DNA from 3 places in the Methylophilus sp. VKM B-3414 genome. Region 1 is predicted to be linked to each of the others. Evidence: predicted binding sites of a transcription regulator. Region 1 holds the regulator's gene; each other region holds the start of a gene.

Region 1 (10,641 bases):
GAAAATCAGCACAAACCAGAAATTCTGCCAGAGCGGGACATTGGCAATCACACGCAGGTATTGGGTTTTTCTGGCATTGACGCTGCCATAGCTACGCTCACTTTCTGCTTCAACCTGTAATTGGTAACGTCCTGGTGGAACCGCGCTAAAAACCACGTCTGTATGGCTATCGTTCTCGCGCCAGTATTCGCCCCCATCGTAGCCAGAATAATCGCTGATTTCGCGACTACTGCTGTAAGTCAGCCCGTTTTGCAGATTGACCAGGCTGATACTGGAGAACAACCAGCTATTGTCCAGATTGCCATCAATATCAATCACCACATTGCCATGGTTTGAATGGATCTCAAATGGCTCACTTTCCAGGTTTGCGCTCTCTGGATTAAGCGTACGATAGTTTGACCAGTCGCTGCTGTCTACAGCGCTGACTTCCATGACCTTGCTAAATACGACTTCCTGACGGGATTCAAATACAAACCAGCATTGCAGTACGATGACTAGGACAACAAAGAGTAGCGTGTTTTTTAACCAGGCATCGACCGATGGTTCATACGGACAAGGTTGATTGGCAAACACGCCCTTTGGCGGCGTAAGCAGCAGTTTGCCCTCAAAGGCGTCATTGACTTGTTCTGGCTGCAGGTATTCCCCTTGGCTCCAGTTGATTTCTTTACCTTGCAACTCTTTACTGAGTAAATAAGGTGGCGCAATGTAATCTTCCAGAGAGGCGCTGTCTTCTACCTTTATCCGCCAGTAAAACTCACCCGCCACCCGGTCAATTTTTGCCTTGTAGTTGGCAAAGTGGCGGTAAGTCTCGCCTTCCAGCATGGCGATGGTGTCCCCTGTGTAGCCTTTACTGATAGACGGGGCCTTGAGGACGGGTTTAAGCAGGTTCCAATGGCCTTGACTACAGACCAGCCAGCGAAAACCATAGCCGGGATGGTGGAGTAGATACTCTTCCCAGTAGTGTAATAAGCCCGAGGCTCTGGTAGAGCGGCGCAGGTAGCCTATCACTGTAAACGTTGCGCGTTCAAAGCGGCCAATGCTCCCGAGTGGAATCGGTAATCGGTTTAATTGTTGCAGCTTGTTGGATTGTTTGAGCAGGATTGCCAGTTTGTCATTGCGGGAATCCAGGACCGTGGCGCAATGGGGGCAGGTGATGGTCAGTGCTTGTTGTAGCCGGAAGTTCAGGTTTCCGCCGCAAGCCGGGCATTGCAGCTGACGGCTGGAAATCTGAATCGCGCTTTGTTCAAGGTCTCGCAGGTTTTGCAGGTGAAGTGCGGTTAATTCAACTGCCTGTCCCATATAAAGCGTGGGCTTCGCACCATCAAACTCAAGAGAGGCATAGGTTTGTGCAACAGCCAGTTCGACAAAGTGCAAGGTATGGCCTACTGGCACTGCAGCTGATAGCTCGCCCTGTCCGGCAATACATTTGGCAGTTTCAACACGAATCACGGACATGCGCTGGCCGTTGACCGGTACGCTTAAATCCGGAACGAAGCGCTCAAGCGGAAGATCAGGAAGTCCCTCATTGACCTGAAAACTCAGGGAGTAATTGCCTGAAGCCTCAGAGAGCCAGCCGGTCTTGCCATGATCAAATAGCAAATGCCAGCTGTTCCAAAGGCCACTTTCATGTTGAAACTGCAGGCGGCCGATCACTGTAAAGCCATCGCCCAGATAGATACCACTACTGCCAATTTGTAACAAGCTGCGATCTGGCAGCAGTTCGGCCATTTTGCCCAGATTTTCAAGATTAATATCGTTGCGTAGCAACGTGCTCTGGCAATACTCACAGACCATCAACAGCGTCGTGCTGGCACGAAAGTGGACTTTGGCGCCGCAAGCCGGGCACTGACTATACCGTATCACAGCAACAACGCTTTATTTAATTTGACCCAGCAGCTCAGCCTTTTTGGCGTCAAACTCAGCTTGAGTCAACACCCCCTTGCTGACCAAGGTATGCAGCTTCTCTAGTGTGGTAATAATCTCGTCCTGTGTGGCGGTTGGCGTGGCCGCGTTAGCCGGTTGTGCCATCGCCTGGGCCATATTTTGTGCCATCACCAGCCCTGCGCCCATGCCCGCGCCTACCCCTGCCATGCCACCTTCATTTTGCGCGGCTAACGGAATCGCATCAGCGACTTGGTATTGGGTATACCGATTCAAATCGCCCACCATATTCATACTGATACGTTTATCCAGCACAGCCTGAAGCTCTTCCGGAAGCGAGATGTTTTCCACTGCAAGATTGTCCAGAGTCAGACCGTAACGCGCAAATACAGGCGTCATTTGGGCATGCAAGGCTTGCGTCAGCTGGCCCTGGTTGGCGGCCATATCAATAAAAGGGAGTTTACTACTGGCAAACAGTTGTGTGAGTTCAGCGATCATCACATTACGTAGTTGACCATCCAGCTCTTCGACGGTGTAGACCCCTTGTGTGCCGCACACCTCTTTATAAAACAAAGCTGTATCGCTCAGGCGGTAGCTGTAGATGCCAAAAGCCCGCAATCTGACCATGCCAAACTCTGGATCACGCAGGGTAATCGGATTGGGGGTGCCCCATTTGCGGTCAAGTTGCAAACGATGGCTAAAGAAAATCACATCTGACTTGAATGGGGACTCGAATAGCTTGTCCCAATGCTGCAAATTGGTCAGTAGCGGCAAGTTTTTGGTGTTGAGGGTATGCAAACCAGGACCAAAGCTGTCGGCAATTTGACCTTCGTTCACAAACAATACGCTTTGCGAGTCCCTTACGGTTAACTGGGCGCCGTACTGAATCTCCATATCCATCATGGGGTAACGATAAGCGAGTACACCATGACCCTCTTCCGTCCACTGGATGACATCAACAAATTGTTTTTTTACAAAGTCAAAAATACCCACTCTGGCTCCCTGTTTGTTTTTATTTGACTGGACATGGTTAACGCAAAATTACTATACAATGCGAATCGACCAATTATTGTAAATATACTTCAAAATAGTGATCGTTGTATTGCTTCAGTTCGTTTATGAAAAGATTCGCGCATAGTGGATTACACTTGATGGCCAATTTACATGAGGTGGATCCAGGGTTGACCTTGATGACCCGTGTAGACCACTGTCAGCACTTTTGCCGAAAAGTGGTCAGTGATGCAGGATTGACTATTGTAGGCGAGAGCTTCTATGGCTTTGGTCAGGGGCAGGGTGTGACTGGTGCGCTGGTCCTTGCGGAGTCCCACTTGACGATACACACGTGGCCGGAGTCGCGTTATGTGACTTTGGATGTGTTTGTCTGCAACTATCAAGAGGACAATTCAGACAAGGCGAGCCGCGTGTTTGAGGCAGTGATCGCTGCATTCTCTCCGGGGCATGTAGATCGGTTCGAGGTGCAACGAGCATAATCCTAAAATAAAAACGCCGGAGAAATCCGGCGTTTTTATTTTATGCTGCTATGTTAACGCTGATGCAAAGGAACGAATTCCCGACGTTCAGACCCCACATACAACTGGCGAGGGCGGCCAATTTTCTGTTCGGGGTCGGCATTCATCTCACACCATTGTGAAATCCAGCCTGCAGTGCGGGCCAGGGCAAAAATCGCCGTAAACATCGAATTGGGGATGCCCATGGCGCGCATGACGATGCCACTGTAGAAGTCCACGTTTGGATAGAGTTTGCGCGAAACGAAGTATTCGTCCTCAAGCGCAATTTTTTCCAGTTCCATCGCCAGTTTGAACATCGGGTCATCGTGCAGGCCCAGTTCATTGAGCACTTCATGGCAGGTTTTTCGCATGATAGAAGCGCGGGGGTCCATGTTGCGATAAACGCGGTGACCAAAGCCCATCAGGCGGAAGCTGTCGGTTTTGTCTTTGGCGCGTTTGATAAATTCGCCGATGCGGCTGACGTCGCCGATTTCTTCCAGCATGTTAAGTGTGGCTTCGTTGGCGCCACCGTGTGAGGGGCCCCATAGCGAGGCGATGCCGGCTGCGATGCAGGCAAACGGGTTGGCGCCGCTGGAGCCGACCAGACGCACGGTAGAGGTAGAAGCGTTTTGCTCGTGATCTGCGTGCAGAATCAGAATCCGCTCAAACGCACGGGCCAGAATCGGGTTGGGCACATAGTCTTCACAGGGCGTGGCGAACATCATGTGCATAAAGTTTTCGGCGTAGCCCAATTTGTTTTTGGGATACATGAATGGCTGGCCGATGTTGTACTTATAGCTCCAGGCGGCAATGGTGGGAACTTTGGCCAGCAGGCGCATGGCAGCCACTTTACGTGATTCCGGGTCGGACACATTGTTGTTGTCTGGATAGAAAGCCGCCATGGCGCCTACGACCGCGATCATGACCGCCATCGGGTGCGCATCGCGGCGGAACCCACGAAATACATTGCTCATCTGGTCGTGCAACATGGTGTGTTCGCTGATGGTGCTCACGAACTCCTCACGTTGATTGTTATCCGGCAGTTCGCCGTGCAGCAACAGGTGGGAGACCTCAAGGAAGTCACAGTTCTCGGCCAGTTGCTCAATCGGATAGCCACGGTAGTAAAGCAGCCCTTTTTCACCATCAATAAAGGTAATGCCAGACGTACACGATGCAGTAGACATAAAGCCAGGATCAAACGTGAAATAACCATGTTTACCCAGGCTGCGGATATCAATCACATCCGTGCCCAGTGAGCCTTTTAGTACCGGTAGCTCAATTGCGCTACTATCGTTGTCAAATGTAATGGTCGCCTTGGTAGCCATAACGTACTCAGTCTTTAATCAAGTTGGTTAAATTATACGCAATCGTTTTGTTTTATCACCGCTTGTGCGGTGACTGTCGCGGAAAAGTTAAAAAAACAATCAAAAGCCTGCACCAGATGTAATCAAGTCACTGGTGCGTTTGCACTGCTTTTGGGAATCATTGCTACGCGTCGTTGCCGGTGCTTAGTTGGGGTAAACGGCACCCAGAATACGTGGCCCAGCCGCACCTGTTACCGCGGCCAAATTGCCCGGCAAATGATCTACACAGCGTTGCGCCAGCCAGGCAAAGGCGACCGCTTCCACCCAGTCCACGCCAACGCCCAATTGATCCGTCAGCTGTATGGACTGACCAGACAGCGCCTGCAGTCTATTCAGCAAGGCCAGATTATGTGCACCACCCCCACAGACGTAGACTTCCTGAGCCCCTGGGCAGAATCGCGTCAGTGCATCGGTGATGCTCACTGCTGTTAACTCAAGCAAGGTACGCGCCACATTTTGTGCACCGTCGGGGTACTGATGCAGCAGTTGCATTAACCAGGTGTCGTTAAACAGGTCGCGTCCCGTACTTTTAGGTGCGGTCAGTGCAAAATAAGGATCGGCCAGCATCGCATTGAGCAAGTCTGGATTAATTTTCCCGCCAGCTGCCCAGTGCCCGCCCGCATCATAGGGTTGGCCTGTGTGTTGCTGCGTCCAGGCATCCATGAGCAGGTTGCCGGGTCCCGAGTCAAAGCCTGTGACTTGTCCGTGTGCTGGCAGATCACTCAAGTTGGCAATGCCGCCGATATTAATGACGACGCGATGCCTGTCTGCACTCGTAAACACCGCTTGGTGGAAGGCCGGCACTAACGGTGCGCCTTGGCCGCCGGCGGCAATATCGCGACTTCTGAAGTCGCCAATGACCGTGATCCCTGTTAATTCTGCCAAGCGGGCATGGTTGCCCAATTGTATGGTGTATGCCATGCCCTCTGCCAGTGTCGGACAGTGCCGGATGGTCTGGCCATGGCAACCGATGGCTGTCACGGCCTCGGCACGGATGTCGGCGAGCTTAAGCAGTTGCTTGACGGCTTGCGCGTAGAGTTCTGCGAGCTGGTTAGCAACCACTGCGGCCTCGTGTAACTCGTTATTGGCGGGCGTGTGCAAGGCCAGTAGACGCTGTTTAAGCGCGTCAGGGTAGGGCAGAAAATAGGTGGCCGTTTGTCTCAGTTGCTCGCCCCATTGCGAGGTGAGCACGGCATCCACCCCGTCCAGGCTGGTGCCAGACATCAGTCCAATAAACAAACGTGGCTGGGAGCGATCGGCAGAAACTTGCATGGGTGTCATTTTAACACTGCTCCAGCCGCGCTTACAGAAATGCATGGGATTACGTTAAAATAGCTGTTTTACTTATTTGAGACGGTGCCATCAGTGCGCATCGTTGTATTTGACGGATACCCGCATGACCGATACCAAACAACCCTCATCTGAAGTGCCAGCATTGAGCCCAGAAATTGCCAAGGCGTTGGCCATTATCAAGCGTGGCGCAGATGAGTTACTGATCGAGCAGGAGCTGGTCGAGAAACTGAAAACAGGCAAGCCGTTACGTGTGAAAGCTGGCTTTGACCCTACCGCGCCCGACTTGCACCTGGGTCATACCGTCCTCATTAATAAATTGCGCCAGTTGCAGGATCTGGGCCATCAGATTTTATTCCTGATCGGTGACTTTACCGGCATGATTGGTGACCCGACTGGCAAAAGCGCCACCCGTCCACCCTTAACCGTGGAGCAGGTCAAGGCCAACGCCGATACCTATGCTGCACAAGTCTTTAAAATACTGGATCCTACCAAAACCGAGATTGTTTTCAACTCCAACTGGTTAAGTGAACTCGGTGCGGCGGGGATGATCAAGCTGGCTGCCAGCCATACCGTGGCCCGCATGCTGGAGCGCGATGACTTCTCCAAACGCTTCAAGGGTAATCAACCGATTGCGATTCACGAGTTTCTGTACCCGTTACTGCAAGGATATGATTCGGTCGCCCTGCAAGCGGATCTTGAGCTCGGTGGTACCGACCAGAAGTTTAACCTGCTCATGGGGCGTGAATTGCAAAAGCAGGCCGGCCAGTCGCAGCAATGTGTGCTGATGATGCCGCTGCTGGAAGGGCTGGATGGCGTCAATAAAATGTCCAAATCACTCGGTAACTACATTGGCATTAGCGAGGCGCCAGAGACTATTTTTGCCAAGATCATGTCGATTTCAGATGAACTGATGTGGCGCTATATTGATTTGCTGTCTTTTGCGACGCTGGAAACCATTGCCGAATGGAAGGCGCAAGTCGCCAGTGGCGCAAACCCCCGCAATATCAAGGTCGGCTTTGCCCAAGAAATTGTGGCGCGTTTCCATGGTCAAGCCGCGGCTGAAAAAGCCTTGCAGGACTTCCAGACCCGTGCCAAAGGCGGCATCCCGGATGACGTGCCCGAAGTTGAAGTGACCATTGAAGGCGACAGCATCGGCATTAGCCAATTGTTAAAACAGGCGGGCCTGGTTGAAAGCACCAGTGAAGCCATGCGCGCAGTGCAGCAAGGCGGCGTCAAGCTCGACAGCGTCAAGGTGGATGATAAGAATCTGCCTTTGACTAAAGGTGTGACAGTGATCGCACAGGTGGGTAAACGTAAATTTGCCAAGATCACAATCAGGTGATCGGAGCTGAGAAACAAAAAAGGCCGCATCTGCGGCCTTTTTTGTTTAGAGCGTTTTGCGCAAGTTCGCGGGCGGAATATTAAGGGACTCGCGATATTTGGCTATGGTACGGCGGGCAACGACGATGCCTTGTTGTGCCAGTGTGTCGGTGATCTGGTTGTCCGACAAAGGCTTTTTCGGGTTTTCTTCGGCCACCATTTGCTTGATCAAGGCTCGGATGGCGGTGGCAGAGCAGGAGCCGCCTGCGTCTGTGGCTACCGAGCTGCCAAAGAAGTATTTGAGTTCATAGACGCCACGCGGTGTGAGCATATACTTATGCGTGGTGACACGTGAAACTGTGCTTTCATGCAAGTCGAGTTCTTCGGCGATTTCACGCAGTACCAGTGGGCGCATGGCTATTTCACCATGCTCAAAGAAGTTGCGTTGGCGGTCTACAATGGCTTGCGACACGCGCAAAATGGTCGAGAAACGCTGCTGGATATTCTTGATCATCCATTTGGCTTCCTGCATCTGGCTTTGCAGGTATTGGCCTGAACTCTCGCGGTTGCGCTTGAGGATGTCCGCATACATCTGGTTGATGCGCAGTTTGGGGATCACGCCATCATTTAAGGAGGCGACCCAAATGCCCTTGATTTTTTTAACCACCACATCGTGCTGGATAAAGTGATCGTGACTAAAGCTGGAAAACTCGCTGCCGGGTCTGGGGTTTTGCTGGCGGATCAGGTGCTGCGCCGCCTTGAGTACCGCTTCATCGCAACCAAGCACCTTGCGCAGTTTGACAAAGTCTTTGTTGGCAAGCAGCGCCAGGTGGTCTTTGGCAATGGCAATGGCGGTTTGCAAGTGTGGCGTTTCTTGCGGCAAACGCGTCAGTTGCAAGAGCAGGCACTCGCGTAAATCGCGCGCACCTACGCCTACAGGGTCCAGATTCTGGATCAGCTTGAGGGCGGTTTCCAGTTCCAGCAGCTCGACCTCAAGTTCGAGTGGCAAGTGCTCCACAATCTCCTGCAGATCTTGCTCCAGATAGCCATCATCAGTGATGCTATCCAGTAGCAGTTTGACCAGGCTCATGTCACGTTGCGATAAATGTGCCAGTTGTATCTGATCAATCAGATGCTCGCGCAAACTGATGCTGGTGGTTTCCTGTCTGGAAAAGTCACTGTCTTCGTCTTCCTGATGATTGCGTCCGGCTTCGTCCCAGTTGCTGGTGCTGCCAAACTCTTCATAATCATCTTCAAACTCTGGCGGCGTGAATTCCTCGTTTAAATTGGGCAGGTCGCTCTCGCTCCCGCCCAGCTCATCGTGCAAGTCTTCACGCAGACTTTCTGCCGGTGCGGTGATCTCTTGCTGCGTTGCCATGTCAAACGAGCTGGCATCTGTCGGCTCAGCTTCTACAGTGGGGGGAGGCGGTGTGTTATCTTCAAACTCGCCTTCTTCACCGTCTGACATTTCCAGTAACGGGTTTTCCTGCAGGATGGTTTCCAGTTCCTGGTTCAGTTCCAGCGTGGAAAGTTGCAGCAAACGGATCGATTGCTGCAGCTGCGGCGTCAGCGCCAGATTTTGCGAAATACGTAATTGCAGGTTCTGTTTCATGACGGATTACAGCCTAAAATTCTTGCCCAGATACACTTCACGCACACCTTCGTTCTGAATGATTTCATCGGGCGTGCCTGCTGCAAACACAGCGCCTTCATTGACAATATAAGCGCGGTCACAGATATCCAGCGTTTCGCGCACATTGTGGTCGGTGATTAAAATACCAATATTCTGACTGCTCAGGTAGCGGATGATTTTCTGGATTTCGATCACCGCAATCGGATCAATCCCGGCGAACGGTTCATCCAGCAAAATAAATTTAGGGTCAGTGGCCAGGCAGCGCGCAATTTCAACGCGTCGACGTTCGCCACCAGACAAGCTGACGGCCTGACTGTTGCGGATGTGCTGGATATGCAATTGATCCAGCAAGGATTCAAGCCTCGCCTCACGTTGCTCTTCCGTATAGGGACGGGTTTCAAGAATGGCGAGGATGTTGTCGGTTACGCTGAGCTTGCGGAAAATGGATGCTTCTTGGGGCAGATAAGCCAAGCCCATGCGCGCGCGCTCATGCATGGGCGCGCGGCTCACGTCGGCGCCATTCAGCGTAATGTTGCCTTCATCCAGCGCAACCAACCCTACAATCATGTAAAAGCTGGTGGTTTTGCCTGCCCCGTTGGGACCCAGCAAGCCGATCACTTCGCCACTGCGTAACTCAAGCGTCGTGTTTTTGACGACGGTACGGCCCTGATAGGTTTTTTTCAGGCGGTTAACCTGCAAATGGTTCTGATCTGCTGCCATGGTTTCCATCTTTAAGCTTACTCTTTGCCTTGCTCACCAGTGTTTTCGGCAGGGGCAGGTTCGACCTTGAGTTGCAAGGAGCGATTCATCCGTAATCCCTGTTGAGAGGTTGGCTTGTTGTCAATGACAGGCGGTGTGGTTTTATTTTTAGGCTGTATGGTGGCCTTGACGCGGCTGCCAGCCGTCCCGTTCGGGTTGGCTTTGGTGCCGCCAATCACCTCGGCATACTCGGCATTGGCGTCGTAGCTGATGTAGTCCCCGGTCACGATGTCTTCACCACGTTTAACCCAGGCATTGGTATACAGTTGCACTTTATCCATGCGGGCGTTGTATTCGATACGTTGACCACTGCCTTGCATCCACTCGTCTTTACCGGTACGTTTTTGCTTGAATGTGGTGGGGTTGCCGGTACAGGTGCTATGTTGAAAGCCGTCCTGATCCTCGCGTACGATCATTTTGTCCGCCTTGATTTGCAAAGTGCCCTGATTAAGAATCACGTTGCCCGTGTAGATACTAATTTTTTTAGCATCGTTCACGGTCACGGTATCCGCCTCAAGCTCTATCGGTTGATCTCGGTCGGATTCTTCGGCCAGCACACTCAGCGGCATGGACAATAGCGCCCATACGCTCATGCAGATCGCTAAAAATAAGGGCTTGTGCGTGTTCAACTCATTTCTCCATAATCAACGGTCATTGGCGTTCTGTGTTTGACGCCTGGGCCGGGCTTGCCAAATTGCTGGCGACGGGTGGACGCTCATAATGCACATGTACCCGGTTAAACAATTGCATGGTATCAGCCCGGTTATCAAAACGCATGCCCGTGCCTGTAATCACTGTCGCCGGTTTTTGGCGGATGACCACCGGCTGGTCTGTGTGTGCTACCTCGGTATCCGGCTCCAGCCAAAGCCGCTCGGTTTGCATT
Region 2 (10,641 bases), on a different contig from region 1:
TCAGTCCTGCCGATATCGGCATCCTCATGTCGCTGTTTCAGTTGAGCCGGATCGTCGCGCCCAATCTTTGGGGCTGGCTGGCTGACCATACCCGGCAACGTGTACGCTGGATACGCGTGACCGCGTTTCTCGGCTTGCTGGGCTTTGTCGCCATCTTTTGGGCCCATGATTTCAAGACCATGTTTATTGTCATGGTCGCCTTAAGTTTATTTACCAGCTCCACCTTGCCGCTGTCGGAGTCGCTGGTACTGGCGCATTTGGCTAGCACCAACGGTCACTACAGCAAAATTCGTTTGTGGGGCTCCTGGGGCTTTATTGTGGCCTCAGTCTTACTCGGTTACCTGACGGACTGGTTTGGCATAGGCAGCCTGCTCTGGTTTATTCTGCTGGTGCAATGCAGCTTGTTTGGCCTGACCTGGTTATTACCTGAGGCGCATGTCCCCCCGCATGCGCAGGATGATTTTTCAGTGTGGCAAATTCTGAAGCAGCCTGCCGTGATGTCTCTGCTGATTGGCTGCGCCATGATGGTGACCGCGCATGGGCTCATGTATAACTTTTATTCGATTTATCTGGCCGAGCATGGCTATAGCAAAGGCATGATCGGCTGGTTATGGTCGCTAGGCGTGATTTGCGAAATTGGCATTTTCATGAAAATGCCCTGGATCATGGCACGCTTTAAACTCAAAACCATTTTGCTGGTGAGCCTGCTGATTGGCGTGGTGCGCTTTACCATGATGGGTCTGGTGCCAGATCAACTGTGGTTGTTATTACTGGCGCAAACCCTGCATGCGTTTACCTTTGGCAGTTTTCATGCGGCCTCTGTCGAGGTGGTGACGCAATATTTTAATGGCCGTCACCAGGCCAAAGGGCAGGCCATATATAACAGTGTGGCGTACGGGGTAGGTGGCGCGCTGGGTGGCTTACTCGGGGGCTTTGCTTTGCAGTATTTAGGCGGCCAATTAACGTTTACGCTAGCGGCGCTGTTTCCGCTCCTGGGGGCGATCATCGTGGCGGTGGGCCTGCATCTGCACCAACCTTATGCGCGCAATGGCATGTTTAGTCATTAGTACCTACAGTTCAGCAGATATAAAAAAACGGCCTGATAGGCCGTTTTTATTTGCATGCGTTGTTTATGAAAGACGTTTGTCTTTTTCAATTAACGCATAAGCACTGTGGTTGTGAATACTCTCAAAGTTTTAGTTTCGGCCGCTTCGCTTAACATCGAAATCGATGTTAGCCTACACTGAAACTTTGTCAAAACAGATTACTGAACGCGTTTGTCTCTCTCGATCAAGGCATATGCACTATGGTTGTGAATACTCTCAAAGTTTTCAGATTCAACGACGTATTTGATGATGCGTTTTTCATCATTGAGTTGTGCTGCGACGTCACGCACCATATCCTCGACAAATTTTGGATTGTCATAGGCACGCTCGGTAACGAATTTTTCATCTGGACGCTTGAGCAGGCCATACAACTGGCAAGAGGCTTGTTCTTCAACCAGAGTCACCAAGTCTTCCAGCCACATAAACTCGCTCAATAATGCAGTCACAGTCACATGTGAGCGCTGATTATGTGCGCCGTAGTCTGAAATTTTCTTGCTGCATGGGCACAGGCTGGTCACTGGTACCATAACCTTGACGGTAATCTCGAACTGGCCGTTTTTGATTTCACCGATAAACGTTACTTCATAATCAAGCAGGCTTTTCACACCAGATACTGGCGCCGCTTTGTTGATGAAGTAAGGGAAACGCATTTCCACATAGCCTGATTCAGCCTCCAGGCGCTCCACCATTTGACGCAAGATGGTTTCAAATGAATCAATCGAGATGGCACGCTCGTTCATGTTCAATATCTCGACAAAGCGAGACATATGCGTGCCTTTGAAATTGTGCGGCAAGTGCACAAACATATCAAACATCGCTACGGTATGTTGTTCGCCGCCTGTTTTGTCTTTGACAATCACAGGGTGACGGATAGATTTGATGCCGACTTTGTTGATGTCCAGACGACGCACGTCAGGCGTATTTTGTACGTCTTCAATCGTTGTGGGGATCACGGGTTGATTCATTAGGGTTCCATAGCGGGGATGCCCGCCTGTTAGTTAATAGTTGAGTTTACTACTCGGAAATTAATTTCTCAATAGCCAAGCGTATACCGGTCTCGTCTAGACCACAATCCGCAAGCATAGTTTCATGTTTGCCGTGATCAATAAAACGGTCAGGAAGTCCCAGACAGCGGATGGCTTTCACTACGCCATGCGACTGCAAGCACTCCATGACGGCAGCGCCAGCTCCACCCTGTACAGCGTTTTCTTCCACCGTGACCAGGTAGTCGTGGGTTTGCGCCATGTGCAACACCATCGCTTCATCCAGCGGCTTGATAAAGCGCATATTCACCACGCTGGCATTCAAAGCTTCTGCAGCTTGTAACGCAGGCTGCAGCATGCTGCCAAACGCCAGAATTGCCACTTTTACGCCCTGTCTGACTTGGCTGGCTTTGCCGATTTCTAGCGTCGCTAACGTGGGCGACACGGTGGCACCGATGCCACTGCCGCGCGGATAGCGCACGGCCGCAGTCCCAGGGTAGTGGTAGCCGGTAGACAGCATCAGCCGGCACTCGTTTTCATCGCTGGGTGCCATAATGACGATCTCCGGGATGCAGCGCAAAAAGCTTAAATCAAAGCTGCCAGCATGGGTGGGGCCATCGGCACCGACCAGCCCGGCACGGTCAATCGCCAGTAACACATCCAGTTTTTGCAGCGCAATATCGTGGATCAATTGGTCGTAAGCGCGCTGTAAAAAGGTCGAGTAGATCGCCACTACGGGCTTAAGGCCATCGCACGCCATGCCAGCAGCAAAGGTCAATGCGTGTTGTTCAGCAATACCGACATCAAAATAGCGTGCCGGATACGTCTCTGCAAAACGATTGAGTCCGGAACCGTCACACATGGCAGGCGTGATGCCTATCAGTTTGTCATCTGCTGCGGCCATGTCTACCAGCCAATCACCAAACACTTGCGTATAAGTCGGACGGTCGCTGTGGCTCAGGCTGTGGCCATTTTCCGGATCAAACTTGCTCACGCCGTGGTATTTGTTCGGGTTGTCTTCGGCCGGGCTGTAGCCTTTGCCTTTTTGTGTGACCACATGCAAGAACTGCGGCCCTTGCAATTGGCGGATATTGCCCAGCGTATCCACCAGCGTGTCTATGTCGTGGCCATCAATCGGGCCGATGTAATTAAACCCGAACTCTTCAAACAGGGTGCCGGGCGTGACCATGCCTTTGGCATGCTCTTCCGCGCGTTTGGCAAATTCTTTGACGGGCGGCATGATATCCAGCACTTTTTTACCGCTACGGCGCACGCTGTCATACAACTTGCCCGACATGAGGCGGGCCAGGTAATTGTTGAGGGCGCCCACATTGTTGGAAATGCTCATGTCGTTGTCATTGAGGATCACCAGGATATTGGTATCCATGTCGCCCGCATTATTGAGCGCCTCAAACGCCATGCCTGCGGTCATGGCACCATCACCGATAATGGCAACACTGCGGCGATCGAGTCCTTGCGCTTTGGCGGCCACCGCCATGCCTAGTGCTGCTGAAATCGAGGTGCTGGAGTGGCCGGTGCCAAAGGTGTCGTATTCACTCTCGTCGCGCTTGGGAAAACCGGCAATCCCGCCCGCCTTGCGCAGGCTTGCCATGGCTTCGCGTCTGCCGGTCAGGATTTTGTGCGGATAGGTTTGATGGCCGACATCCCATACCAGACGGTCATCCGGCGTGTTGTAAATGTAATGCAGCGCAATGGTCAGTTCGACGACGCCAAGGTTAGAGGCGAGATGCCCCCCTGTTTGCGAGACGCTTTGAATCAGAAATGCTCGCAGCTCTGCAGCCAGCACTTTGAGTTGTGTGCGCTCGAGTGCGCGTAACTCAGTGGGGGATTGAATACGGGACAACAGTGAAGTCATGATTAAAAAGGACGCTCACAAATAAATTTGGCAATCCCGCGCAGCGGATCCGCCTGGGCACCATAGCCTGCCAATAATTGCAGCGCTTCAGCATAAAGTGCTTCTGCCAGTGTTTTTGCCTCTTCCAGCCCCAGCAGGCTGACGTAGGTAGACTTGTCTTGCAGCGCATCCTTGCCAGCCGTTTTGCCCAGGGTTTGCGTATCTGCCGTTGCATCGAGAATGTCATCGACAACCTGAAATGCCAGCCCCATCTTTTGGCTGTATTGCTCCAAACACTGAATTAATGCCGGTGCGGTGTCTGGCGCCGCATAAGCGCCAAGTAATGTCGCGGCTCGGATCAGCGCGCCAGTTTTATATTGATGCATGGTCTCTAACTCAGCGCGCGTCAGCCGTTTGCCCGTACTCTGCAAATCGATGCTTTGGCCGCCACACATGCCACGTGAGCCGGTCGCTTGTGCCAGTACCTGCACTTGCTTGAGCGCTTGTGGCGCTTGCGTCTCAGCAATGCATTCAAACGCCAGCGTTTGCAAGGCATCGCCGACCAGCAGTGCGGTGGCATCATCATATTGCTTATGGCAACTCGGCTTGCCTCGCCGCAAATCATCATCGTCCATGCAGGGCATATCGTCGTGCACCAATGAAAATGCGTGTATCAACTCCACCGCTGCCGCACTGGCGTCAGCCGCCATTCTGGAGGTGCCTGCCAGTTCTGCTGCGGCATAACTCAATAAGGCGCGGACCCGTTTACCTCCACCGAGCACCGCGTAACGCATGGCTTCGTGCAGGCGTTCAGGCAATATTTGCTCACCGGGCAAGAGGCGAGCCAGCACCTGCTCCACATGTTGTTGATGTGCGCGTGCCCAATGATCAAAGACAAAAGCAGAAGTAGTCATGAATAAACAGGAAAGTGGCTGGCGGGTTAATTCGCTTCGAAGGGCGTCAGTTGCTGTTGTTGGTTAAGCAGCATCACGGTTTGTTCTGCTTGCTCTAACGAGGTCTGGCAAGCTTGTAACAATTGCACGCCCTCGGCATAGGCTGCCAGCGAGGCCTCCAGCGGCAATTCACCTGACTCCATGCGCTTGACGATGGTTTCTAGCGCCGCCAGGCGTTCGGCAAAACTGGGTTGATCACTCACCGCAGACGGTGTTTTTTTGGGAGCACTCATGAAAATAGGCCTATGAAAACGCTGGCTATTTTAACAAAACTCCCCCTGCTTGCGGGATTATTCTCAAGATAGGGTTATTGCGCTGGTGGCAGCACCTTGAGCAAAAATTGGCGGATATCATTGAGCTCTTCGTCACACACACTGTGTGGCATATCGTATTCATGCCACTCCACCGCGTAGCCAGCAGCCTCCAGTGTTTGCCGCGAAGCTTGCGCGGTTGCCATGGTAATTACGCTATCAAAACGGCCATGCGCCATCCAGATGGGGCACTGCTGGTTGGCTGGGTGTTTTTCTTGGGAGAGTTGACTCTTTAAGGGTAAGTATGTGGAAAGCGCCAGAACGCCTGCCAACGTTTGCGGAAAACGCGTCGCTGTATGTAACGCCATTGCCCCGCCTTGCGAGAACCCTGCCAGTAAAATGCGGTGAGCCGGGATGCCCTGCGCAATTTCTGCTTCTATCATCGCATTTAATGTCGCTTGCATGCTGTTAATCCCGGCTTCATCTTGCGGGCTGTCTGGCTGTAGCCCAAAAATGTCATACCAGGCACGCATCTCGTAGCCGTTATTCAGCGATACCGGACGATAAGGGGCGTGGGGCAGGATGAATTTGATATGGGGCAGGTTGAGCATCTGCACCACGGGTTCGAAATCATGGCCGTCAGCGCCTAATCCGTGTTTCCAAAGAATTAAAGCAGACTCATTTCCACTGTTATTGACGATGATTGTTTCTAACATTCATGAAGCCTTTATGTTGCTTTAAAGTATAAAGCTGTTCTATCAATGTTTAGAAATTTTACATTGACATTGTATGCTCTTAAGCGGTGCTTTGTTTGAAATAAAACACTATAAAAGGAAACTTTCCTCAAGGCTGTGTTGCAGTAATAGTGCAAGGTGTTCCGGCGTTTAAGTCGCAAGAGATTGTTGCGGCACCTGGTGAACGAGCAATTGAGGTGAAGCTAGTAACTGTAACAACTTTTAGTCCACTATTGATGGAATCACATGCTTTCGCAATTGGCGCTGGAATTGCTGTGGATGCTTTATTTAATTGAATGTCCGCATAGACACGTCTCGCATAAATATTAGCCTCTGATAAGCATGCGCCATTAGCAGCATCTTTTCTGTAAGTTTGAAAGGCTGGAATAGCTATTGAAGCTAAAATACCTAATATAGCGATAACAATCATTAACTCAACCATCGTGAAGCCAAAGTGATGTGCTTTCATCAATACTCCTATAGTGAAAAGCCCTGCTTACACAGGGCTTTTTGATGGTTACTATTACTTAACTAGATATTAAGATGAAGCAGCAGTTTTAGTGCAAGTGCCGCCGTTTAACAAATCACAAGATATGGTTGCGCCAGTGCCTTTGTTGTCTTTTGGAACAGCTGCGAAGTTAGTGGCAGTTGCTACAGGGGTAGTAATTTGATTACAAGCTTTTGCGTTATGAGCTGGAATGGTTTTTGATAGCGCAATTGCCGAATAAACTACAGTTGAATAAGCACTCGCTTCTGCTAAGCAGGCGCCATCAGCGGCTTCTTTAGTGTAATCGCTGTATGCCGGAATCGCTACTGAAGCCAAAATACCAATAATCGCAACTACGATCATCAATTCAATCAGGGTAAAACCTTGTTGTGCGTGTTTTTTCATCATGTTTTCCTTCAAGTCAAGTTTAAAGTCAGTTACTTCTTTGTTTAAGTCACTGCTTTTTCAACAGTGTTGGCTAACCCTAAAGCAACAGTCGTGCCAGTCTGTCTTTGTTGAATGTAACTGATTGAAAAATATGAATTAAAGGGTTTTTATGCTTTATTTCTTCGAATTGAATTTAAAAAGTGAGGGCTTGGTTGCGATTAGTTAAGCTGACAGAAAGTGACAGGCTTTGCCCATCTTTGACAGGATAGGTGATGGTTTTGGGCAGGTGGTTTGGCGCAATGCAAAAAAGGGATTGTGTGGTACACAATCCCTTTACTTGGTGCCAGTCGCTTGCTTTTGGCCGTGACTGATTTGCAAAAACAGTGTTGTTTACAACGTAAGACTTACCAGAATTTCCACCAGGGTTTACTGTTGCCTTGCGATTTTTTTCCAGAACCCTGGCTAATTACTTTCCCGATTCGGCAACCTTTTTCAGGCTGTCGAGACCTGGGTCAAAAAAGTCGTCGAGCGCCTTGGTCGCGGCATCGTCGTTTTGCTCAGGTTTAGGAATATTGGAGGAGTCGGCGCGGGTGTAGCTGCCTTTGACTGAAACGACGGTGTCATTGCCGTTGGCCGTCACTGTGATCATTGGGTAAAAGTTAGCAAACTGTAATGTACTTTTTTCATACACATATTCATATTTAACACGCATGCCAGCGTCGTCAATGAAACGCAGTTTTTCGTACATGACGCCGCCGTTTTTCAGTTTGACGGTGCGGTAGGTGGCATCGTCGCCGTTTTCATCTTTTTTCTGCTCTACGGTGGTAGACACAACACCCGCGTGCCAGGCTTGTTCGTTACCAAAGTCTTTGACCAATGCCCATACTTTTGCAGCTGGCGCTTTGATGGTGACGCTTTTTTCAAAGCGCAAGGCCGCTGCACCGTGTGCACCAGCGGTGAGGGGGATCAACGGCAATAAAGAAACTGCAATCATGCCTAGAAATTTTTTCATTACATATCTCCTGAAATTTACAGACTTTTAAAACGCTTTTAAAACTAAAGCTCGGCGTGGATCGGTAAGCGGTCAAAGTGTTTTAAAAAACAATCCGAGACTTTACCCAAAAATAAACTTCTTTGCGACTAATTCATTGGTCATCCTGTGAAAAAATCAAAAAATAGGTTGCTTTGGCTCTGTACAGCCCTTTTCTTGCTATTTCGCTTCGAGAATAAATTGCCCGAAAGAGCGGCATAACTTGGGACTGCTGATCGTTTGCGTCACGGTATTGGTGAGTGCATCAATGATGGAGACATTGTCTGTGCCCCAGTTGATGACCAGTACCTGATTGCTGGCCTTGTCGTATTCAATGCCCTCGGGATATTCGCCCACAGCGATGGTTTTGATGGTGTTGCCATTGGTCAAATCAATTACCGACACGCTTTCGGCGTGATTGTTGCTCACGTAAGCACGACGGCCATCTGGACTGATCGCCACGCCATAAGGATGCTGCCCGGTTTTGACGGTGCTGGCCTGATAGGTCTCTACATTCAGCAAGGTCAGCGTGTTGCTGACCACATTAACGACAAACACGGTTTTACCATCCGGGCTCAAGCTCAGCGCAAAAGGATGTAGGCCAACGGGCACTTGCGCGATGGTTTTCAAGGTTTTGGTATCGACCACGGTGACATCGTTACTGTCGCGGTTGGCGATAAACAGTTTTCTGTTATCCGCACTGACCAGTAAGCCGGAAGGGGTTTTGCCCGCTTTGAAGGTTTGCTGTTTTTCAGGATGCGCAGTATCCACTGCAATCACTTGCTCACCGCCCCAATCGGCCACGAACAAGGTTTTCTCGTCGCGGCTTAAAGCAATGCCAACGGCTTGGGCGTCGACCGGAATTTCTTGCACTGTTTGTTGGGTGGCGCTATTGATGACTGACACGGTTTGGCTATTAGCGTTGCTGATATACACGCGCTGCTTTTTAGGTGCGATAGCCACCCCGACCGGGGCTTTGCCCACCGCAATGGTACGCGTGACTTGCTTGCTGGCGATATCCAGCACGGATACGGTGTCACTGCCTTGATTCGTAATGTATGCAAGATTTTCAGCAAAACTTATTTGGCAAAAAGAAATGAGCAGGATTAGAGCAAGCGATTTTTCGATCAACACCACATATTGTTCGAAGCATCGAAAAAAATAATTTGAGTTCTTGAGTGCGATTCGCATAACCATGAAACGAAGTATTCTTAGATTTGGTTGACATCAATATTTTTAGATAAGATAAAAGTGAATACTGTGGTTTTTAAGTGATTAAATTTATTAAAAAAACTATTTTATTGCCTATACCCAAATGGGCTATATCAATTTGCTTATTCCATGGGTTAATATCGTGTGGAGGGAATAATTTAAACTTTGAGGACACACTATGAAACACATGTATTTAGCAGGTTTAAAGCTATTGCTGTCAATAACCCTGTTTTCGCTCGCAAACTCTGCATTCGCGATAACTACTACGACGGGAACGGTGCTTGGTGCTGATTTTGTTAACGGTCAGTCTACATACGCTACTACTTTTTCAGACGGTACGATTGCAACATTTACAGGCAGTAGCGCGTTTAAGAAGAAAAGCCAGGACGGTATCACTGGTGTTGGGATTGCCGGTGGTAGAACAGATGGCGAAATTGATATCGGTGAACGATTGACGGGTTCTTTCTCTAAAGAGGTAATTGTTTCCTCCCTGAATTTGGCATTGTTGTTTGATGGTCCTGAGTACGGTGATGTTAAAGAGGTTGCTAAACTGCTGGTGAATTTTGCGGATGGCGGTACAGCTTCATATTACCTAACCGCGACAGGCGTGCATACTGCAGCATGGACTGGTGAAGGTAGTGTTTTGTCAATTGGCAGTGGTGCTGTAAACGGTGGTACTGGCGCTTGGCAAATCAATAATCCATTTGGTTTCCGTTCTGTTGACAGCATCTCATTCACAGCGGTAAAAGGTTATCCGAAATCAACTTGCCCTAGTTGCGATAATCAATCAGATTATACCTTTGTGGGAATGGTTGTAACGCCAGTGCCTGAAGCTCAAAGTTCTGCAATGATGTTAGCCGGATTACTTTTTATGGCTGGTTTGTACATTCGTCGTATCAGAGCTTAAAACTGACACTTCATCAAGTGTAAAAAGTTACTTGTTCAAAAAAGCTCACGATCAGTGGGCTTTTTTGTTGCTTAAAACGAGCTGTTTGTAAATACTCTGACATCGGTTGTCCTTTCATTAAAGTCTAAAGTGTGAAAAAATTGCATGAAATATTGAAGGCAGTTTTTTATGTTAGATCGTGATGGATACCGTCCAAACGTCGGAATTGTGCTTTGCAATACGCACAATCAGGTGTTTTGGGGCAAGCGTATCAGGGAACATGCATGGCAGTTTCCGCAAGGCGGCATCAAATATGGTGAAACGCCTGAGCAAGCCATGTATCGTGAATTGATGGAAGAGGTTGGCCTCAAGCCTGAGCACGTTAAAATTCTGGGCCGTACACGTGACTGGCTGCGCTATGACGTGCCTACCAGCTGGGTCAAGCGCGAGTGGCGCGGAAGCTACAAAGGACAAAAGCAGATCTGGTTTTTGTTGCGCCTGATCGGGCGTGACAGTGATGTGTCATTGCGCGCGACCGAGCATCCCGAGTTTGATGCCTGGCGCTGGAGTGAGTATTGGGTGCCGCTGGAGGATGTGATCGAATTCAAGCGCGAGGTCTATCAATTGGCCTTGAATGAGTTGGCGACTTTTCTGCATCATCCTGCCAGACGCCATTATCCTAAAGCACGCAAACCCTCGGCCGTGACCAAGCAGCCGCCCACCGTAACGCCAGAATAATGTTCATGCCTGGTTTATA
Region 3 (10,641 bases), on a different contig from region 1:
TGATCCACTTTGTACCACGTGACAACGTGGTGCAGCACGCCGAGTTGCGTCGTATGACCGTGCTGGAATACGCCCCGGACTCCAAGCAGGCTGAGGAATATCGTCAACTGGCGCAGAAAGTTCACGCCAACGCCGGTAACGGTACCATCCCGACCCCGATCACCATGGATGAGCTGGAAGACCTGTTGATGGACTTCGGCATCATGAAGAAAGAGGATGAAACACTGATTGGTAAAGCGGCGACTGCAGCTTAATGAGTCTTTGGCAGGGGGCTTTGCCCCTTGCCAACCCCTCCAGAGACGGTTTCAAAAGTTGAGGAGGTTACTTCCGGGCAATTTCAACAATTTTTGAAAAGTTTCTTTTTATCACTGGTTTTTAGTCGAACATAGGAGACAACGATGAGTGCGACTGCTGAAACAAAAGTCAACGGCGCCGAGCTGATTCAGGAGGTGTTAAAAGCCTATCCTGAAAAGTCCGCCAAAAAACGTGCAAAACATTTGAATGTGTATGAAGAAGGCAAATCCGAGTGTGATGTGAAATCCAACATCAAATCGCTGCCAGGGGTAATGACCATCCGTGGTTGTGCCTACGCCGGTTCCAAAGGCGTGGTATGGGGCCCGATTAAAGACATGGTGCATATCTCGCACGGCCCGGTCGGTTGCGGCCAGTATTCCTGGGCGTCACGCCGTAACTACTACATCGGTACCACCGGTATCGACACCTTCGGCACCATGCAGTTTACCTCCGACTTCCAGGAAAAAGACATCGTGTTTGGCGGTGACAAAAAACTGGAAAAAATCATCGACGAGATTCAGGTACTGTTCCCGCTCAACAAGGGCATTACCGTGCAGTCCGAGTGTCCAATTGGTCTGATCGGCGACGACATCGAAGCCGTGTCCAAGAAAAAAGCCAAAGAGTACGAAGGCAAGGTGATTGTGCCTGTACGTTGCGAAGGCTTCCGTGGCGTGTCGCAATCGCTGGGTCACCACATTGCCAACGACGCCGTGCGCGACTTTGTGTTTGACAAAACCGACCCTGACAAAAACAAATTCGAGTCCAGCCCGTATGACGTGGCCATTATTGGTGACTACAACATCGGTGGCGATGCCTGGTCCAGCCGCATCCTGCTCGAAGAAATGGGCCTGCGCGTGATCGCCCAATGGTCCGGTGACGGCTCGATTGCCGAGCTGGAAAACACCCCCAAGGCCAAGCTCAATATCCTGCACTGCTACCGCTCGATGAACTACATCAGCCGCCACATGGAAGAGAAGTATGGGATCCCATGGGTAGAGTACAACTTCTTTGGCCCATCCAAAATCGAAGAATCCCTACGCAAGATTGCCAGCTTCTTTGATGACAGTATCAAGGAGAAAACAGAGCAGGTGATTGCCAAATACAAAGCGCTGACCGATGCCGTGATTGCCAAATACAAACCACGCCTGCAAGGCAAAAAAGTCATGCTGTTTGTCGGTGGCCTGCGTCCCCGTCACGTGATTGGTGCCTATGAGGATTTGGGCATGGAAGTGGTGGGTACCGGCTACGAGTTTGGCCACAACGATGACTATCAGCGTACCACTCACTATGTTAAGGACGGCACCCTGATCTATGACGATGTGACCGGCTACGAGTTTGAGAAGTTTGTGGAAGCCGTGCAACCAGATCTGGTCGGTTCCGGCATCAAGGAAAAATACGTGTTCCAGAAAATGGGCGTGCCTTTCCGTCAAATGCACAGCTGGGATTATTCCGGCCCTTACCACGGCTATGACGGCTTTGCGATTTTTGCCCGTGACATGGACATGGCGATTAACAACCCGGTATGGGGCTTGACCAAAGCGCCATGGCAACAAGCGGCTTAAGAGGAGAACTGAACATGAGCCAGAATGCTGATAAGGTTTTAGACCATTTTGAACTGTTTCGCGAACCCGAATATACGGAAATGTTCGCCAACAAGAAAAAGAATTTTGAATTTGCCGTGCCTGCCGATGAAGTGAAAAAGCAGGTCGAATACGCCAAAACGCAAGAGTACAAAGAGAAAAACTTTGCCCGCGAAGCGTTGACCGTGAACCCGGCAAAAGCATGCCAGCCACTCGGGGCCGTATTTGCTGCGAATGGTTTTGAAGGGACATTGCCCTTTGTGCACGGCTCACAAGGCTGCGTGGCATACTACCGCTCGCACTTCAGCCGTCACTTTAAAGAGCCGACTTCCTGCGTGTCCTCTTCCATGACGGAAGATGCAGCCGTGTTTGGTGGCTTGAACAACATGATTGATGGTTTGGCCAACTCGTATAGTTTGTACAAACCAAAAATGATTGCGGTTTCTACCACCTGCATGGCCGAGGTGATTGGCGATGACCTTAACGCCTTTATCAAGACCTCACGCGAAAAAGGCTCCATCCCGGCCGACTATGATGTGCCGTTTGCCCACACGCCAGCGTTTGTCGGCAGCCATATCACTGGCTACGACAACGCGCTCAAAGGCATTCTCAACTACTTCTGGGATGGCAAGGCCGGTACCGTGCCTGCGCTGGAGCGCAAGCCCAACGACAGCATCAACTTTATCGGCGGGTTTGACGGCTACGTGGTCGGCAACAACCGTGAAGTGAAACGCATGTTCAACGAGTTTGGCATCACCCCAACCATGCTGTGCGACCCGTCCGACGCCTGGGATACACCGACTGATGGCGAGTTCCGTATGTATGACGGCGGCACTACCCTGGAAGACACCGCCAACGCGATTCATGCCAAAGGCACCATCGTCATGCAGTCCATCTGCGCCGAAAAAACGGCCGACTATATCCAGAGCAAAGGCCAGGAAGTGGTCAAGCTGCATCACCCGGTAGGCGTGAAAGGCACGGATGAGTTTCTGATGGCTATTTCCAAACTGTCAGGTAAGCCTATTCCTGCCAGCCTGACCAAAGAGCGTGGCCGTCTGGTGGATGCCATTGCCGACTCGAGTGCCCATATCCACGGCAAGAAATTTGCCCTGTATGGTGACCCTGACCTCATGCTTGGCCTGACCGGATTCCTGCTGGAACTCGGTGCAGAACCTACCACCGTGCTTTCCACCAACGGTGACGATGCCTGGGCCGCCAAAGTACAAGCGCTGTTTGATGCCAGCCCGTTTGGCAAAAACTGCAAGGTCTATCCGAAGAAAGACCTGTGGCACATGCGCTCCCTGTTATTTACCGAGCCTGTCGATTTCCTCATCGGCAACACCTACGGTAAATATCTGGACCGCGACACCGGCATCCCGCTGATCCGGTTGGGTTTCCCGATTTTTGATCGCCACCATAAACACCGCTATCCGGTGTGGGGCTATCAAGGTGCCCTCAACGTGCTGGTCACTATCCTGGACAAAATCTTTGACCAGATGGACATCAGCACCAATGGCATCGCTACCACCGATTACAGCTTCGATATTATCCGCTAGCCTGTGATTGAAAGCCTACCGGGTAGGGCGGTTCGATGTCTGGCCCGGTAGCAATGTAGTCCTGTCTCTTCCCCCACTTTACAATGATCGATTGTTGAGTGTTTAAGCCTCCCGGATGGGAGGCTTTTTTTATTCGGAGGCACTGACCATCGGTGTGCATGCCGGTTCCATATCAGTCGATGGACTGGCACCCAGACATTCACGACATAACCCATCCGTTTGTCGCAAACCTTACAATCAAAATAGTCAGTAAATATATTGTTAACTCATTGTTTTTAAATGGATATAAAAGCTATACATAGCTTGGCACAGCCTGTGCTATCTCTAGGGTAATACATGCGGAGATGTCACGATGCGACAAAGCAAGCCAGTCATCAACGATACCACCTTGCGTGATGGGGAGCAGACAGCTGGGGTAGCGTTTAGCCGTGCCGAGAAATTACAGATTGCGATGGCTTTGGCCGAATTGGGTGTACCAGAGCTGGAGGTCGGCATCCCGGCCATGGGCGAGGCGGAAATTGCCGATATACGCGCAATTGCGGCGTTGCAATTGCCTACCCGGCTGATGGTCTGGGGGCGCATGACCGAGGGCGATTTGCTGGCATGTTTGCGCACCGGGGTGCGTCATGTGAATTTGTCCTTGCCGGTGTCGGATTTGCATATTGAGCGCAAATTGCGGCGTGACCGGGCGTGGGTGTTGCAGCAGGTGGCGCAGCTGGTCTCGCAGGCTTGCCAAGAGGGCTTGCAGGTGTCAGTGGGCGGTGAAGATGCTTCCCGCGCCGACCCGCAGTTTTTGCAGCAGGTGGTGGCGGTGGCCGAGACGGCGGGCGCTTGCCGCTTTCGTTATGCCGATACCCTGGGCGTCCTTGATCCGTTTACCACGTATGAGCGCATTGCGGCTTTGCGTGCGGTCACTTCGCTGGACATCGAAATGCATGCGCATGACGACCTCGGCCTGGCCACTGCCAATGCATTGGCGGCAATTCGTGCCGGGGCCAGCCATGTCAACACCACGGTCAATGGCCTGGGTGAGCGTGCGGGCAATACGCCGCTGGAAGAAGTGGTGACCGCTCTGTGGCGCATCCACGGGCTGGATGTGGGGCTGGACATGCATGCCTTTCCAGAGATTTCGCAGCTGGTGGCGCAGGCGTCGGGGCGGGCCGTGGCGCTCAATAAAAGCATCGTCGGTGCGGCGGTGTTTACCCATGAGTCCGGCATGCATGTCGATGGCCTGCTCAAAGACCCGGCTACCTACGAAGGCTTTGACCCGGCTGCAGTCGGGCGAGAACGGCATCTGGTGCTGGGCAAGCATTCCGGTAGCCACAGTGTGCGCCATGTCTATGCGCAGCTGGGTATACGCGTGCAACATCACGAAACCGAATGGCTGCTGCAACGCATACGCCAGTTTGCAGTAAACACCAAGCGCAGCCCGGCCAGTGATGAGCTCAAACTGTTTTATCTCGAAGGCCAGACCACACCGGGGAGACTGTCATGCATGTAAATTCGCCAGTGCAGTCTGGCTTGCTAGCCCTGTTGCGCGAAGACCTCGCCTGCGTGTTTGAGCGTGATCCGGCTGCACGCAACCGGCTGGAAGTGTTGCTGACCTATCCCGGCTTGCACGCTACCTTGCTGCACCGTATCTCGCATGGCTTGTGGCGGCATGGCTGGCGGTTTGCTGCGCGCTGGCTGAGTTATGTCACGCGCATGCTGACACAGATTGATATCCACCCTGGCGCCAGCATCGGCCGCCGCTTTTTTATCGACCATGGCTGTGGTGTTGTTATCGGCGAAACCGCGGTGGTCGGCAACGATGTCACCCTGTATCACGGCGTGACGCTGGGCGGTGTGTCGTGGAATCCGGGCAAGCGGCATCCTACCCTGTGCGATGGTGTCATGGTCGGCGCAGGTGCCAAAATTCTTGGGCCGGTGGTGGTGGGCGCACGGGCCAGGGTAGGCGCCAACTCGGTGGTCATCCATGATATTCCGGCCAGGATGACGGTGGTCGGTATCCCCGGTCGCGTGGTGCTGCCTGACAACGCCAGACGCCAGCCACAGCAGGGCATAGACCTCGACCACCATCTGATGCCGGACCCGGTGGGCAAAGCGGTCACAGCTTTGCTAGACCGTATTGATCAACTGGAGCATACCCTGGCGGCGATGCGTGACAACCAGCAAGCCGCTTCCGAAGCCTTGATACAGCACAGCGTCGCCGAGGCGCGTGCACGCAAACGTTTCGATTCCTGAGCCTGCATTTCCTTTTTATGTTTGGAGAACCCTGATGAGTGCCTTGTTATCACAGATGCAATCTTTTTCTGCTGCCGAAGAGTTTTTCGCGTTTCTCGGTGTCGCCTATGACCCGCAGGTGGTACATGTCAATCGCCTGCATATCCTCAAACGCTTTCAGCAATATCTGGTGCGTGACCCTGTGAGCCAGACCTTGCCCGAGAACGAGCAGCGCAATGCCTATCAGCGCTTGTTGCATGCGGCTTATGACGACTTTGTACGCTCCAATGCCGCTACTGAAAAAGTGTTCAAGGTGTTTCAGGAAGCCGATGGCAGCAAGACTTTTAATCTCAACAGTCTGAAACAAACATTGCCTTCACAACGTGCCTGATTTGTCGGGTTTGCGACAAATAATTTTAATGTGAGTTTTGCTTATAACTAACTGATTTTTATATATAAAAATAATTTTTTTAGCATGGCATGGTTGTTGCAATACTGAAATAAAAGGCCGGGTGTTTCTGGTCTGTCATCCAGGTAAAGTCAGGCAAAAGGAAGGATTCGATATGCATATTGTGGTTTGTATCAAGCAGGTGCCAGACAGTGCACAAATTCGGGTGCACCCGGTGACCAACACCATTATGCGTCAGGGGGTGCCGACCATTGTGAACCCGTATGATTTGTTTGCGCTGGAAGAAGCCTTGCGCCTGAAAGATGAATATGGCGCGCGCGTGACCGTGCTCACCATGGGGCCACCGATGGCCGAGGCGGCCTTGCGCAAGGCGATTTCTTATGGCGCAGATGACGCCGTACTGGTGACCGACCGTATTTTTGCCGGGTCTGACACCTTGGCCACCAGCTATGCGCTGGCTGCGGCCATCCAGCAGATCAGCAAAGATATTCCTGTTGATTTGGTGTTTACCGGCAAGCAGACCATTGATGGCGATACTGCGCAAGTCGGCCCCGGCGTCGCAAAACGGCTGGAGATGCAGTTGCTCACCTATGTTTCAAAAATCCGTTCGCTGGATACTGACAGACAGGAAATCGTGGTCGAGCGCCGTTCTGAGGGCGGCGTGCAGGTGCTCAAAACCAAAATCCCCAGCCTGATTACTGTGCTCGAAGGCAATAACGAAATGCGTTTTGCCACCATGGCCAATATGTTCCGTGCTGCCCGTTATCCGGTCAAAATCTGGAACAAAGATGCCGCCGGGATTGAAGATCCGACCAAAACCGGCCTGAAAGGCTCGCCTACCGTGGTTTCCAAAGTGTTTGCACCGACACCACGCGCGACCAAGGCCGAGATCATTCAATGCGAAAGCAACGAGCCCAAAGACCTGAGCGTGACCTTGCTCGCCAAAATGTTTACCAAGTTTCCCAACATCGAGAAAGAGCTGCTGAAGCGGTCGGCTTGAACAGATCCAGGGAGTATGAAGTAAAGGAATCCATATGAGTGAAGAAACCAAAAAACCGGCACCGGCAGGCAAGAAGAAATTTGAGCTTGATGAGCGTCTGAAAGCGTATAAAGGCGTCTGGGTGTTTATTGAACATGAGCGCGGCGCCATACATCCCGTTTCGCTGGAATTATTGGGCGAAGGCCGCAAACTGGCCGATATGCTGGGTGTGGAATTGGCCGGCGTGGTGATGGGTCCCCCCGGAGAGACCACCCGCAGTTTTTGCCAGGAGGCCTTTTACCATGGCGCAGACCTGTGCTACCTGATTGAAGACCCGCTGCTGCAAGATTATCGTAACGAGCCTTATACCAAAGGGCTGACCGATCTGGTCAACAAATACCAGCCTGAAATCTTGTTCCTTGGTGCAACCACATTGGGCCGCGATTTGGCAGGCAGTGTCGCCACCACGCTCAAAACCGGCCTCACTGCTGACTGTACCGAGCTCAATATCGACCTCGACGTGCGCAGCCTGCTGGCGAGTCGCCCAACCTTTGGCGGCTCCTTGCTGTGTACCATTCAGACCCTGAATTATCGGCCGCAAATGGCCACGGTGCGGCCACGTGTGATGGCAATGCCAGAGCGCGACGCGACGCGCAATGGCCGCATCATTGAAGACACCCTGGGCATGATAGAAAGCAGCATCATTACCAAAGTGCTGGAGTTTATCCCGGACGAGATGCAAGACAAACCGCAACTGCCATTTGCCGACATTATCGTCGCCGGTGGTCGCGGCATGAAAAAGCCGGAAAACTTCAAACTGATCTGGGAACTGGCGCAAGTGCTGGGTGCCGAAGTCGGGGCTACGCGCCCCGTGGTGCAGGCCGGTTGGGTGGAACTGGACCGTCAGGTCGGGCAATCTGGCAAAACCGTGCGCCCCAAACTCTATATCGCGGTGGGCATTTCTGGCGCCATCCAGCACAGGGTCGGCATGGATGCCTCGGATGTGATTATCGCCATCAACAACGACCCCAATGCGCCGATTTTTGACTTTGCTCACTATGGCATTGTCGGCAATGCCATGACCATATTACCGGCGCTGACCGAGGCATTTAAGGCACACCTGGCAACCGCAAGAAAGGCAGGCTAAGCATGAGTGAAAAATTTGATGTGATCATTGTGGGCGCGGGCCCGTCTGGCAACGCCGCCGCCTTGCGTCTGGCACAGGCGGGGCTCAGCGTGCTGCAATTGGAACGTGGTGAAAGCTCAGGCTCGAAAAACGTACAAGGTGCGATTTTGTATTCGGATGCATTGGAAAAACTGATTCCTGACTTCAGGGACGATGCGCCACTGGAGCGGCATATCATCGAACAGCGCATGTGGGTGCTGGATGACGACTCCTACATGGGTTCGCACTACCGCTCGGACAGCTTTAATAAGCCGCCATATAACCGCTACACCATGATACGTTCGCAGTTTGACAAGTGGTTTTCCGAGCGCGTGCAAAAGGCCGGGGCGCTGGTCATATGCGAAACCACGGTGACCGAACTGCTGCTGGATGGCCAGCGTGTCATCGGTGTACGCACGGACCGTCAGGGCGGTGAGATTTATGCCGATGCGGTGATACTGGCCGATGGGGTCAACTCCTATCTGGCGAAAAAAGCCGGCTTTCACCCCGAGCTGCATCCCAAGGATGTGGCGCTGGCGGTCAAGGAAATCCACTTTATGCCAACCGAGCTTATCGAGCAGCGCTTTAACGTCAAGGGCGAAGAGGGCGTGGTCATCGAGATGGCGGGCAAAATCACCAAGGGCATGATGGGGACGGGTTTTCTCTATACCAACCGCGAGTCGGTGACCATCGGCGTCGGTTGTATGCTGTCCGACTTCAAAGCCCAGCAAATCACCCCTTATGCCTTGCTGGAGCAAATGAAAGCGCATCCGGCCATCCAGCCGCTGATTGAAGGCGGCGAGATGAAAGAATATACCGCGCACCTGATTCCAGAAGGCGGCTACAACGCCATGCCGGATTTGTTTGGCGATGGCTGGCTCATCGTTGGCGACGCTGGCATGTTTGTTAACGCCGTGCACCGCGAAGGTTCCAATCTGGCCATGACCACCGGCATGGTGGCGGCGGATACCTTGATTGCCTTGCGTGCCGAGGGCCTGCCCTTCAGCAAGGCCAACCTCAAGCGCTACAAGGCCACGCTCAACGACAGCTTTGTCATGAAAGACCTGAAAAAATACAAGGACATGCCGGCAATCTTCCACAAAAATCCGCAGTTCTTTAATGACTATCCCGAGTTGTTGTCCAAAGCCGCCCACACCATGCTGACTGTGGATGGGGTGGATAAAAAATCTAAAGAAAAGCAGATACGCCACAGCTTCCGTCAACGCCGCTCACTGATGGGCCTGATGGGAGATGCGTTCAAGTTATGGAGGGCTTTTGAATGAGTATTGTCGTCAAGGTTGAAGAGAAACTGTTCCAGAACCGCTACAAGGTGGACAGCGGCAAGCCGCATATCGAGATCAAGGATGCTGACGTCTGCCGCCATTGTGACAGCCATGCCTGTACCGTGTGTTGCCCCGCTGGCTGCTGGACCATGGAAGGTAACGGCAATGTCACCGTGATCAGTGATGGCTGCCTGGAATGTGGCACCTGCCGCATTATCTGTAACGAGCACCGCAATGTGGCCTGGGAATACCCGCGTGGTGGCTACGGCATCCTGTTCAAGTTCGGCTAATCCCCTTTTTTGTATTGCATTGTTGGAGACATCCCCATGAGTAAACCCGCAAGACAAGTCTTTGTATGTAACCAGGCCAGGCCACCGGGCCACCCGCGCGGCTCGTGCCAGGGACGGGGCAGCAATGATATTTTGCAGGCGTTCTGGCAACAGGTGCAGTCGCGCAACCTGTGGGAGCAGTTTTCAGTGACGTTTAGCGGCTGCCAGGGCCCCTGTGACAGTGGCCCGCATGTGCTGGTCTACCCGGAAAGCGTGATGTACGGTGGTGTGAGCAAAGACGACGTGACCGAAATCATAGACAAGCACCTGCTGGCAGGCGAAGTGGTCGAGCGCCTGAAAGTGCCGGACAGCGTCTGGTAAGCGAGGCGATAGATGCACGTTCGGCCTATGTCAGCCCCGCAATCGTCGGGGCATATTCTGAGCGCAACACGACCGAGCGGTATTGTCGCCCACGAGGATTTGCCGTCACCGATAGCCGGATATCTGGCTGCCGCCGCGGCTACCCGTGACTGGCGCGAGTCTGAATCATTGTTGCTACGAGCCCAACAGGCCTCGCCCGACTGCCTGCATGTGTATTACACACTGTACAAGCTGTATGCCGTACACAATCGTCTCAGTGATGCCGAGCGGGCCGTGCATATGGCGCTGGACACGGCAGCCAGGCTGGCGCAGATCGACAGCCACTGGCAATCACTCACCGCGCAAAGCTGCGACTGGACACAGGTCGATTCGCCGCAACATTTTTTCCTGTTTAGTCTCAAGGCGTTTGCCTATATCCGGCTGCGTCAGCAACGCCTGTCAGAGGCACGGCAAATACTTAGCAAGTTGCAGGAGATCGATCCACAAGACACGGTTGGCGCCT

The links. The regulator sigma-54, encoded in region 1, starts transcription at its own class of promoters, with help from an activator protein. The targets are predictions, from matches to a motif close to TGGCACNNTTCCTGCT.
Region 2: a site for sigma-54 is predicted at 6,858-6,873, ahead of Q9292_RS05540 (prepilin-type N-terminal cleavage/methylation domain-containing protein). Genes of this name have one in related genera too.
Region 3: a site for sigma-54 is predicted at 3,735-3,750, ahead of nifV (homocitrate synthase). Genes of this name have one in related genera too.

What each region holds. Positions count from the first base shown of each region.
Region 1 covers NZ_JAVTLI010000006.1:81,027-91,667, forward strand. Annotated here, with positions in the region: gene Q9292_RS06745 (DUF4178 domain-containing protein) at 1-1,863, opposite strand, end outside; gene Q9292_RS06750 (SPFH domain-containing protein) at 1,876-2,874, opposite strand; gene speD (adenosylmethionine decarboxylase) at 3,000-3,371, shown strand; gene gltA (citrate synthase) at 3,425-4,714, opposite strand; gene Q9292_RS06765 (anhydro-N-acetylmuramic acid kinase) at 4,898-6,025, opposite strand; gene tyrS (tyrosine--tRNA ligase) at 6,150-7,388, shown strand; gene Q9292_RS06775 (RNA polymerase factor sigma-54) at 7,434-8,978, opposite strand; gene lptB (LPS export ABC transporter ATP-binding protein) at 8,985-9,728, opposite strand; gene lptA (lipopolysaccharide transport periplasmic protein LptA) at 9,737-10,387, opposite strand; gene lptC (LPS export ABC transporter periplasmic protein LptC) at 10,410-10,641, opposite strand, start outside.
Region 2 covers NZ_JAVTLI010000003.1:671,858-682,498, forward strand. Annotated here, with positions in the region: gene Q9292_RS05505 (MFS transporter) at 1-1,067, shown strand, start outside; gene folE2 (GTP cyclohydrolase FolE2) at 1,265-2,071, opposite strand; gene dxs (1-deoxy-D-xylulose-5-phosphate synthase) at 2,121-3,965, opposite strand; gene Q9292_RS05520 (farnesyl diphosphate synthase) at 3,968-4,858, opposite strand; gene Q9292_RS05525 (exodeoxyribonuclease VII small subunit) at 4,885-5,130, opposite strand; gene Q9292_RS05530 (alpha/beta hydrolase) at 5,205-5,864, opposite strand; gene Q9292_RS05535 (prepilin-type N-terminal cleavage/methylation domain-containing protein) at 5,992-6,351, opposite strand; gene Q9292_RS05540 (prepilin-type N-terminal cleavage/methylation domain-containing protein) at 6,421-6,777, opposite strand; gene Q9292_RS05545 (SRPBCC family protein) at 7,223-7,768, opposite strand; gene Q9292_RS05550 (beta-propeller fold lactonase family protein) at 7,967-8,923, opposite strand; gene Q9292_RS05555 (hypothetical protein) at 9,177-9,905, shown strand; gene Q9292_RS05560 (RNA pyrophosphohydrolase) at 10,074-10,622, shown strand; gene msrA (peptide-methionine (S)-S-oxide reductase MsrA) at 10,637-10,641, opposite strand, start outside.
Region 3 covers NZ_JAVTLI010000001.1:119,355-129,995, forward strand. Annotated here, with positions in the region: gene nifH (nitrogenase iron protein) at 1-254, shown strand, start outside; gene nifD (nitrogenase molybdenum-iron protein alpha chain) at 399-1,856, shown strand; gene nifK (nitrogenase molybdenum-iron protein subunit beta) at 1,871-3,430, shown strand; gene nifV (homocitrate synthase) at 3,783-4,931, shown strand; gene cysE (serine O-acetyltransferase) at 4,922-5,674, shown strand; gene nifW (nitrogenase-stabilizing/protective protein NifW) at 5,709-6,044, shown strand; gene Q9292_RS00590 (electron transfer flavoprotein subunit beta/FixA family protein) at 6,217-7,062, shown strand; gene Q9292_RS00595 (electron transfer flavoprotein subunit alpha/FixB family protein) at 7,097-8,188, shown strand; gene Q9292_RS00600 (FAD-dependent oxidoreductase) at 8,191-9,489, shown strand; gene Q9292_RS00605 (ferredoxin family protein) at 9,486-9,779, shown strand; gene Q9292_RS00610 ((2Fe-2S) ferredoxin domain-containing protein) at 9,816-10,139, shown strand; gene Q9292_RS00615 (hypothetical protein) at 10,152-10,641, shown strand, end outside.